DNA from 3 places in the Arthrobacter sp. 147(2020) genome. Region 3 is predicted to be linked to each of the others. Evidence: riboswitches for the same ligand, from Rfam matches in the RefSeq annotation. Region 3 holds a riboswitch; each other region holds the start of a gene.

The links. A riboswitch is a leader RNA that binds a small molecule or an ion and turns the genes downstream of it on or off. The one in region 3 is predicted to bind S-adenosylmethionine.
Region 1: linked by a shared signal. The riboswitch ahead of sfnG (dimethylsulfone monooxygenase SfnG) and the one ahead of HMI58_RS13370 (ABC transporter substrate-binding protein) in region 3 are both predicted to bind S-adenosylmethionine.
Region 2: linked by a shared signal. The riboswitch ahead of HMI58_RS10480 (MetQ/NlpA family ABC transporter substrate-binding protein) and the one ahead of HMI58_RS13370 (ABC transporter substrate-binding protein) in region 3 are both predicted to bind S-adenosylmethionine.

Annotation. Positions count from the first base shown of each region.
Region 1 is NZ_JABFOM010000001.1:95,048-98,317, forward strand. Features, by position in the region: gene acs (acetate--CoA ligase) at 1-606, shown strand, start outside; gene HMI58_RS00450 (hypothetical protein) at 674-1,369, shown strand; SAM riboswitch class I at 1,445-1,549, shown strand; gene sfnG (dimethylsulfone monooxygenase SfnG) at 1,556-2,713, shown strand; gene HMI58_RS00460 (O-acetylhomoserine aminocarboxypropyltransferase/cysteine synthase family protein) at 2,713-3,270, shown strand, end outside.
Region 2 is NZ_JABFOM010000013.1:53,425-56,694, reverse strand. Features, by position in the region: gene HMI58_RS10490 (sugar phosphate isomerase/epimerase family protein) at 1-750, opposite strand, end outside; gene HMI58_RS10485 (GntR family transcriptional regulator) at 837-1,523, opposite strand; SAM riboswitch class IV at 1,657-1,774, shown strand; gene HMI58_RS10480 (MetQ/NlpA family ABC transporter substrate-binding protein) at 1,984-2,865, shown strand; gene HMI58_RS10475 (methionine ABC transporter ATP-binding protein) at 2,937-3,270, shown strand, end outside.
Region 3 is NZ_JABFOM010000022.1:23,532-26,801, forward strand. Features, by position in the region: gene HMI58_RS13360 (low temperature requirement protein A) at 1-296, shown strand, start outside; gene HMI58_RS13365 (VOC family protein) at 500-1,669, opposite strand; SAM riboswitch class I at 1,817-1,905, shown strand; gene HMI58_RS13370 (ABC transporter substrate-binding protein) at 1,984-3,270, shown strand, end outside.

The sequences.
Region 1 (3,270 bases), on a different contig from region 3:
CCCGTGCCCGTCGGTGAGCAGGGCCTGATCGTGGTGGACCGCACCGGCCCGGCGATGGCCCGGACCGTGTGGGGTGACCCGCAGCGCTACCTCGACTCCTACTGGCGGAAGTTCGCTGCGCAGGGCTGGTTCCTCGCCGGAGACGGCGCGAGGTACGACGACGACGGCGACACCTGGATCCTCGGGCGGGTGGATGACGTGCTCAATGTGTCCGGTCACCGGCTGTCGACTATCGAGATTGAATCGGCCCTGGTGGCCCACCCGTGGGTGGTCGAGGCAGGAGTCTGCCCGGTATCCGACCCGCGGACCGGACACGCCATCGCCGCGTTCGTGGTCCTGTCCCCCTCGGCGGGCACAAATCCCGCTGCCGGGGAGGACGTGGGCCGGGTGCTGCGGGACCACGTAGCAGCCGTGATCGGACCGATCGCGAAACCGGCCGCCGTCGTCGTCGTCGATGATGTCCCCAAGACCCGGTCCGGCAAGATCATGCGGCGGCTCCTGACCCAGCTGTTCGAAAACACTGCACTCGGTGACACCACGTCGCTGCAGAACGAGGGGTGCGTGCCCGGGATTGCGGCGGTCCTCGCCGCCCGCCCGGACAGGTGAGCAACACATCCCACCGGGCGGGTCCAGCGTTTGGCGGTGATACCGCGCCTGTGATCGGGTTAAGACCATGAGCGTTGACCAGGATGAACAGAAGCGGCGCGAGGACCGGCTGGCAATAACCCGGATCGTGCTCCGGCCCACCGGAACGCCCCTCCCCCTGGCGTTCATGGGGCTGGCAGTGGCGACCATCGGAGTCAGCGCACTCCAGTTGGGGATCGTCCCGGCCCGGGAGGAACAGATTATTGCGCTGGGGATCCTGGTGCTCACGGTGCCGCTGCAGCTGTTTTCCTCGGTGATCGGCTTCGGTGCACGCGATCCGATCGCCGGGACGGGCATGGCCATGGTCGCCGGTACCTGGGCGCTGATCGCGGTGGCGATGCTTGTCACCCCGGACGGCGCATCGCTTTCCGCGCTGGGGGTACTCCTGATTACCGCGGCGCTGGCCATGCTGGCGCCGATCCTGGGCGCGAAGGGCAAACTGGTGGCCGCAGCGGTGCTGGCTGGTTCAGCCCTCCGGTTCGCCATCACCGGCGTCGCGCACCTGACCGGCTCGGACGGCTGGGAAACCGCCGCCGGAATCTTTGGTTTCGCCCTCGGCGCGTTGGCGATCTACGCGGCAATTGGCTTCGAGACGGAGGAGGCCGGCGGGCCGTTCCACCTCCCGCTGCTCCGCCGCGGATCGGGCACCAAACCGCTGGCCGACGACATGGGTGAGCAGGTCGAAGGGATTGCCCGGGAGGCGGGCGTGCGCCGCCAACTGTGAGAGCCGCATTCCGCCAAACGCTGCAACGGAGAGCAACAATGTTGGTCCACCGTGATGGTGCTGTCACACTGGTGGAGACCATCCCGAGCGGTTGAGAGATCTGGCTCATTGACACCGCAGCAACCCTGGCCACTGCCTACGGCAGTGACATTAGGGTGCTAATGCCAGGCACGATGGAGGACCAATATGGCTATTGACCTTTCCCAACCCCTGAAGTTTGCGTACTGGGTTCCCAATGTGAGCGGTGGCCTGGTGGTCTCCACCATTGAGCAGCGCACCAGCTGGGACTTCGAGTACAACAAGAAGCTGGCCCGCATCGCGGAGAACGCCGGCTTCGAGTACGCCCTCTCGCAGACCCGGTACGCTGCGAGCTACGGGGCAGACAAGCAGCACGAGGCGACGTCGTTCTCGCTGGCCCTGCTCGGTGCGACCGAGAAGCTGAAGGTAATCGCCGCTGTCCACCCCGGCATGTGGCAGCCCGGCGTCCTCGCGAAGTTCATCATCACCGCTGACCACATTTCCAATGGCCGGGCGGCCGTGAACATTGTGTCGGGCTGGTTGAAAAGCGAGTTCACCGGCTTCGGGCTCCCCTGGCTGGAGCACGACGAAAGGTACGTCCGCACCGAGGAGTTCATCAGGATCCTCCGCGGCCTCTGGACCGAGCAGAACTTTTCCCAGTCCGGAAAGTACTACAACATCACCGATTTCACCCTCAACCCGCCACCGGTTGACGTTCCCGGACGGCCGCATCCGGAGGTCTTCTTCGGCGGGAACTCCACTGCCGCGCAGGCCACCGCTGGCCGGGTGGCCGACTGGTACTTTTCCAACGGCAAGGACCTTGAAGGATTCAAGGAGAACATCGCCGGTGTGCAGGCCTCCGCGGCCGATGCTGGGCGGCACCCACGGTTCGGGCTGAACGGGTTCGTGATTGCCCGCGACACCGAGAAGGAAGCCCGCGAGACCCTCCGGGAGATTGTGGCCAAGGCGCACAAGCCCGCGGTCGAGGGGTTCCGCGACGCCGTCCAGGAAGCCGGAGCCTCCACCAAGGACGGTAAGGGCATGTGGGCGGATTCCTCCTTCGAGGACCTGATCCAGTACAACGACGGTTTCAAGACCCAGCTGATCGGCACCCCCGAGCAGGTTGCCGAGCGGATCGTCGAGTACAAGAAGATCGGCGTGAACCTGATGCTGACCTGTTACCTCCACTTCCAGGAGGAGGTCGAAGCCTTCGGCAAAGACATCCTCCCCATTGTCCGCGAGCTTGAGGCGGACCTCGCCCGTAAAGAGGGCCTGGATTTCATCATCGACGACGTCACTCCCGAGAATATTAAGGCAGGTGTCTAATGGCTGACCGCAGCTTCGGATTCCGTACCCGTGCCCTCCATGCTGGAGGCACCCCCGACTCGGCCCATGGTGCCCGGGCCGTCCCCATCTACCAGACGACTTCCTTCGTGTTCAAGGACACGGCCGACGCCGCCAACCTCTTTGCGCTGCAAAAGTACGGCAACATTTACTCCCGGATCGGTAACCCCACGGTCGCCGCCTTCGAGGAGCGGATCGCGTCCCTGGAGGGAGGCATCGGGGCGGTCGCGACGGCGTCGGGCATGAGCGCTGAATTCATCACCTTCGCCGCCCTGTGCCAGGCGGGCGACCATATCGTCGCCGCTTCTCAGCTGTACGGGGGCACGGTCACCCAACTCGACGTGACCCTGCGCCGGTTCGGTATCGACACCACCTTCGTCCCCGGCACTGATCCCGCCGACTACGCGGCAGCCATCCAGGACAACACGAAAGCGGTCTACGCCGAAGTGATTGCCAACCCGTCGGGCGAAGTGGCCGACATCCAGGGCCTGGCGAAGATTGCCCACGACGCCGGAGTGCCGCTGATCATCGACTCCACC
Region 2 (3,270 bases), on a different contig from region 3:
GAACTGGTTGCGGGCCAGGTTCTCGTCCCGTGTGTAGTTCTTGACGTGCCAGTAGTTGGCGTAGGGAACGGTCTTGGCGATCATTTCCTGGATGGACTCGATCGGGCGGTGCAGGCGTACCAGGTTGCCCAGGTCCGGGTTCAGGCCAACGTTGGGCAGATCGATGTCCTGCACCAGCTGGGCGGCGGAGTCGCCGGTGCCCAGATAGGTGTCTTCGTAGAGTTCGAGGGAGAGCAGCAGGCCCAGGTCGGCGGCGTGGTTGCCGAGTTCACGGAGGCGGGTGACAGCCTTCTGCCAGACCTCGGGATCGTTGACCGGGTCCTTGTGACCTTCGACGGTCCAGAACCACAGCTGCTTCTTCTGCTCGGCGGTCAGCGCCTGGTGCAGTCCGAAAGAGACCACTTCGCAGCCCAGCTGCGCGCCGGCCTCGAGGGTGCGGTGGCTGTAGGCGAGGTTGTCTTCCCAATTCTGCTCGTCGATGACGCTGCGGCGGATGGCGGAGATGGCGGGTGCACCCACTCCCACTTCGGTGGCAGCGAGCTTCAGCTCGTCGAGGCGTTCGGTGGACAGGTCCCCGGGCTTGATCCAGGTGTCGAAGAAATCGACGTTGTCGAAGCCGGCGTCGCGCACTTCGGTGAAGACGCTCTTCCAGACCTCTGGGTCCGCGTCCTGCATGGACCCGGAAGAAGTCTCGTGCGGGAACTGAAGCAGGGCGGCCGTGATGGGCCAGGTGTCAGCTGTATAAACCATTAGTCACTCCATTGTGTAATCGTATTTCCTATAGGATTGTCGATCACACGCCGAGAGTCAAGGGTTCCGCATCAGGACGGGAAGTTCTAGGGGTGCTCTGCGCTGTCCAGGATGGACCGCTGCTTGACGCCATTGAGGTGGGCAACCATCGCTGCGCGGGCCGCGGCAGCGTCCCCCGCCGCGAAAGCATCGAGGATGGCGGTGTGCTCAGCGATGGCGTTGTCGGCGTCGGTGACGCCCAGGCCGGCGAAGAACCTGAAGCGCTGCACCTGGCCGCCGAGGGTGCGGTAGGCGTTGAGGATGAAGGGGTTGCCGGTGTGCTCGGCGATCAGACGGTGGAAGTCCTCATCAGCCTTCCAGTATTCGCGGAACTCAGCGTAGGAGGCACCGGTGGGGGCATGACGTAGATCCTCGATGGTCTGCTTCAAGTCGTCGACCAGCTGCGGAGTGCTCCGGGCGCAGGCGAGCTCGGCGTTCACGGGTTCGATCATCAGCCGGGCATCGACCAGCTGTGCCAGCTCGGGCGCGGTGAAGAGCGGCGCCACCTTGTAGCCCTTGAGCGCAACGCGGCGCACCATGCCGGTATGTTCCAGACGGGCCAGCGCCTCGCGGACCGGGGTGGGGGAGACATCCAGGTCACGGGCGATGCCGTCAATGCTGAGGTTCGCCCCTGCTTCCAGCCGGCCGTCGATCAGCCAGGACATGAGCTCCTCGTGGACATGATCGGCGAGCACCTGACGGTTCAGGGTGCGGCGGGGAGCGGCGGCGGACATAGATAAATCCTATAGGAACTACCGATACAGGTCGGCGGGCATGAATTCCTGAAGGTCTCCGGAAGGTCATTTATGACGATCCTTTTCGCTAAATTTTTGACCCGGTGAATTATCTGCTTTAGGTTGAACTCAGAATCAAGAGTTCAACCAATGGCTCCCTGGCCGGTTGAACAGCAACCCTCTCCCGTAGTGGGGTGCTTCAGGTGAAGATTCGGCCGCCGGAACAAGTCCCCGGATGGCAAGTACGGCGTATCCAGGAGTACCCACAAAGGTCTCGGCGATACCGCCCGCAATCTCGAAGCGAGCCAGTATGTAACACCCGAGGAATCCCCACCCGATTGTCGCTGCAGTTTCCGCAGCGCATTCGCCTCCCTTTTCTTTAAGCCGATCCAGCAGGAGCCTCCGGCCGATTTCGCCTGCCCGCTGGACTTTTTCCAATATCCCGTTCAAAGGAAAATCAATGAATTCCCGCAAACTCCTGTCCCTTGCCGTGGTCCCCTTTCTGGCCCTCACCGTCGCCTGCGGTTCGTCGGAAGGCTCCGACTCCGGCACTGAAAGCATCAGCCTCGGCGTCGTCGGAGCCAGTGACCCGGAATGGGGGCTGCTGACCGAAGCCGCGGCGGAGGAGGGCATTGACCTCGAGGTCATCGACTTCGCCGAGTACACCCAGCCCAACCCCGCCCTGAGCGAGGAGGAACTTGACCTCAACCAGTTCCAGCACCTGGTGTACCTGGCCCGCTACAACGTCTCCAGCGGTGAGGAGCTCACCCCGATCGGGTCCACGGCGATCTACCCCCTCGGTCTGTACTCCACCCAGTACGGGTCGGTCGACGAGATCCCCGAAGGCTCCACTGTCGCCGTCCCCAATGACGAGAGCAACCTCGCCCGGGGTCTGCTCGTGCTCCAGTCCGCTGGACTGGTGGTGCTCGACGGCGGTGGCAGCGCCTTCTCGACCATCGACGACATCGACGAGGAGGCCTCCAAGGTCACCGTCACCACCCTCGAAGCCTCGCTGACCCCTACGTCGCTTCCCGACGTCGCCGCTGCGATCATCAACAACGACTTCGTGCAGGACGCGGGGCTGAACTTCGAGGACGCCATCGCGCAGGACGACCCGACGGATCCCGCCGCCGTGGCGTACGTGAACGTGTTCGCCGCCCGCGCCGGTGAGGAGAACAACGAGACCTACCAGAAGCTGGTGAGCATCTACCAGGAGAACCAGGAGGTGCAGGACGCCGTCCAGGAGACCTCAGGTGGGACGGCCGAGTTCCTGGTGGTCACTCCCGAGGAACTGCAGTCGACCCTCGACACCGTTGAGGAAGACACCGCAGCCCAGGGCTGACCAGGCCCGCCAACTCCTGCGGCCGGCCGGCGATCCCGGCTGGCCGCAGGGCTCTTCCGACAAGGAACACCATGCCCCTCATCTCTTTGCAGGACGTCACCAAAAGCTTCCCTCCGGGGCGGCGCGGTGGCGATCCCGTGCGCGCTATCGACAACGTCAGCCTCGACATCGAGGCTGGCGAGATCTACGGGATCATCGGATACTCGGGTGCCGGCAAAAGCACCCTGGTCCGGCTGATCAACGCGCTGGAAAAGGCGACCAGTGGCACGATCATCGTCGACGGACACCAGGTCACCAACGTGCCGGACCGCCAGCTACGCAAGCTGCGCCTCGACATTGGCATGATCTTCCAGCAGTTCAACCTGTTCAACGCCAAAACGGTCTGGAACAACGTGGCCTACCCGC
Region 3 (3,270 bases):
TGGGTGATCAGCTTGTGATCAACGATCCGGCCATCCGCCCCGATCTATCAACTGTTCTTCTTCTCTATAGTGGGCCGGCTCTCTTCCTTGCCGCACGGGGCTTTCTCATCCGACAGGTACTGGACCGACGCACCCCATCTGATCTCGCAGGAATCGGAGCCCTGGTGGTGCTGGCAACGGTGAGCTTCCTCCTTCCCGCCTTCATCGCCGCGATGGGGGCGGTTCTTCCTCTCATCGGCGTAGCAGTTTTCGACGCCGTGGACCGCCGACGCCGAACGCACCAGGCAGTCCGCTGATCACCTGCTCGACGCCCAGGCGCGGACCCGAATCCAGCTTTGCCAGTTGCGAAGTGGTCTGCCAAACAACGAAAACCGGCTCCTGAAATTCGAGGGCGACAGTCGAGTCGCTGGGCAGCGGAGTAGGGAATCCATTCATTAGTTGACATAATGTAGATTATCGGCGCTTTATCAAACGCGGCGGAAGGGGCAGAACGGGCTTGTTAGGATCCGCTGACGATAACCAGTTCGTTACCCTCGGGATCGGCCACACGCCAGCGCCCAGCAGACTCCTCAAGGAGCGTGCCACCGGCGGCGAGGCACGCAGCGAGTCGCGGGTGAACGGCATCCGACGGCACGGCAAGCTCAACATGGATTCGGTTCCGCTGGCGGCGTCGATCAGCGTCTGTCGCGTCAAGTTCCTGAAACACCAGAACCGGATTCAGACGCAAAGGATCGACAATATCGCTGACCCCGTCCCGCGGGTCCGCGACGTATCCGAGCGCGGCGATCCAGAATGCCCGCACCAGAGGTAGATCGGCGGCGTCGAGGAACAGTTGGGCAAAGCGTGGCAGCGCCGGATCAGCAGTTGCCCCGAGCCGGCGTGCAGCGCCCTGGAGTTTCACGGCGAGGTCAGTGAAGTCCACGCCGTCGGGGTTGTCTTCCCACTGGTCCTTGCCGCTGTCCAGGATCACCAGCCCGGGTCTCAGGTCGATCACCAGGGGAAGGCCTGCGGCGTCGGCCAGCGACGCTGCTGCAGCGGCCAGGTCGCGCTGCTGTGGTGGTGAGGTGGTCCGGTAGCACGCCATAGCGCTGAACACCGCTAGCCAATCGGCGGTCCCACTCCCCTCACCCAGCGCTCCGCCGGGTACCAGGTCAACCTCGTTGCCGTCGGGATCGGCGTAACAGACCCCGTACGGCCCTGAGGCTTCGCCGAGACCGGCCTGTCCGACCGCTTCGGCAGGCCGTACGACGTCGAGGTGGATGCGGTTTCTCAGGGGCCGGACCTCGGCCGTGGACTGGATCCGCAGTGCCGGATCGCGCTTTAGCGGATCAGCCAGACCGCCGTCCGCTGCGGGCACGTAGGCGAACGCACGCTGCCAGAAGGTCCGGAGCGCCGACGGGTTCGTTGATTCAAACACGACATTCACGTGCTGCAGCCCTGCAGTGTTCGCGGCCAACCCGAGGTCACGCGCCGCGGCGGACACCGCCCCGGTGTGGTCTGCCGAATCGGCGCGGACCCGCACGCCTGTCGCGCGGACGTCCACCACCTGACCGGGTGAGAGCTCCATGATGCGCCCCGCCAGCGCTGCACCCTCGCTCAGCGATGGCGCGTCGAACCATGCCGTGAAGGCGCCGTCGACCGCACGCCAATCCGTCCCGATCCCAGTCATACCCGGCACTGTACAACCCATTCCCTGCAATCTCCAGAGACGAATGTTTCGTTGGAAGTCGTCCGGATCGAGGGTGTTCTTGATCGGCCAATCATTGTGCGATTAGATCACCATAGTCCTTTTCGGGTATCGCTCCCCGGGACTGAACAACCATCCAGAGCGGCTGAGAGACCTGGCTCGTTGAAGCCGCAGCAACCACCCTTTGGGGCCGGTGCTACTGCCAGGACCGATGGAGATAGCCTTATCCCCCGTTGGTTCCGCCCCCTCGTTTTGGGGTCCGATCCTTCAGCGTGCGCGGATAGGGAAGCTCGATCATGACTGAGAGGATCGGCATGACTTCCCGCCCCAACAGAACCCCACCACGACGTGTCCCAGCGCGTCACTCGCTCCGTCTGACAGCACTGCTGGGGATCGCAGCGCTGGCCCTGGCTGGCTGCGGTTCAGCCGCTGGCCCAGCTACCGGGCAGAACCCTGTGTCCGGCGAACCCGTTGAGGGAGGAACCCTGGTCTACGCCGAGGTGACGCCGATCAACAACTGGCAGACCCAGTCCGCCCGGTTCTATGAGAAATCAAATGTGCTCAACAGCGTGCTGGACCGCCTGACCTATTTCGATGCAGGTACATCCGAACTGGTCCCCTGGATCGCGTCCGAATTCTCCAGCAGCGACGACGCCACCGAGTTCACCTTCACCATTCGACCCGGTGTCACGTTCAGCGACGGCAGCCCGCTCGACGCCGAAGCCGTCAAGCTGAACTTCGATGCCCTCGGTCTGGGCATCGAAGCAGCCCAAATCCAGCCAAACGTGGACTTCGCGGGTTACGAGAAGGCCGAGGTGATCGGCGAAGACCAGGTCCGGGTGACCCTGACCTCTCCCAACGCCAACTTCCTGCGCGCCACCTCATCGGTCACTGCCGGGCTGGTCTCCCCCGCAACACTGAAGTTGGACGCCGCCGGGCAATCAGCCATCGCCGAGATCTCCGGATCGGGACCATTCACCTTCGAATCGGAGCAGCCCGATGAGGAAGTGGTCCTGGCGAAGCGTCCCGACTACGCCTGGGCTCCGGAATCGGCTGAGAACCAGGGGGACCCCTACCTGGACAAGGTGGTCATCAAGTATCTGCCGGAGGTCGCCCACCGGGCGGGCGCGATCCAATCGGGGCAAGTGGATCTGGCACGTGGCCTCCAGCCCCTGGACGAGGGGACCCTCGCGGCATCAGGGAACCAGGTCCTCCCCGCGCAGGGGGTGGACCTGACCGTGAATATGGCGGCGGTCCGGATCGGGAGCGGGAAGCTCGACGACGTGAACGTCCGCCGCGCCCTGCAGATCGGCATCGACCGGCAGTCCCTCAAGGAGACAGTCCTGTCCGACAGCTATGATCTCGCTGCGTCGGTGCTGAACCGTCAGGCACCAGGCTTCACTGACCTGTCCGCTGAACTTGAATACCAGCCTGACAAGGCCAGGCAACTGCTCGACGACGCCGGATGGACAGTCGGGGCGGACGGCATTCGGGAGAAGGACGGCGTGGCGCTGGAAGTCACCGTCACCAGCTCCAACAATTCGGTGGTCATCAAACCCGCGTTCGAGCTGATCGAGCAGCAG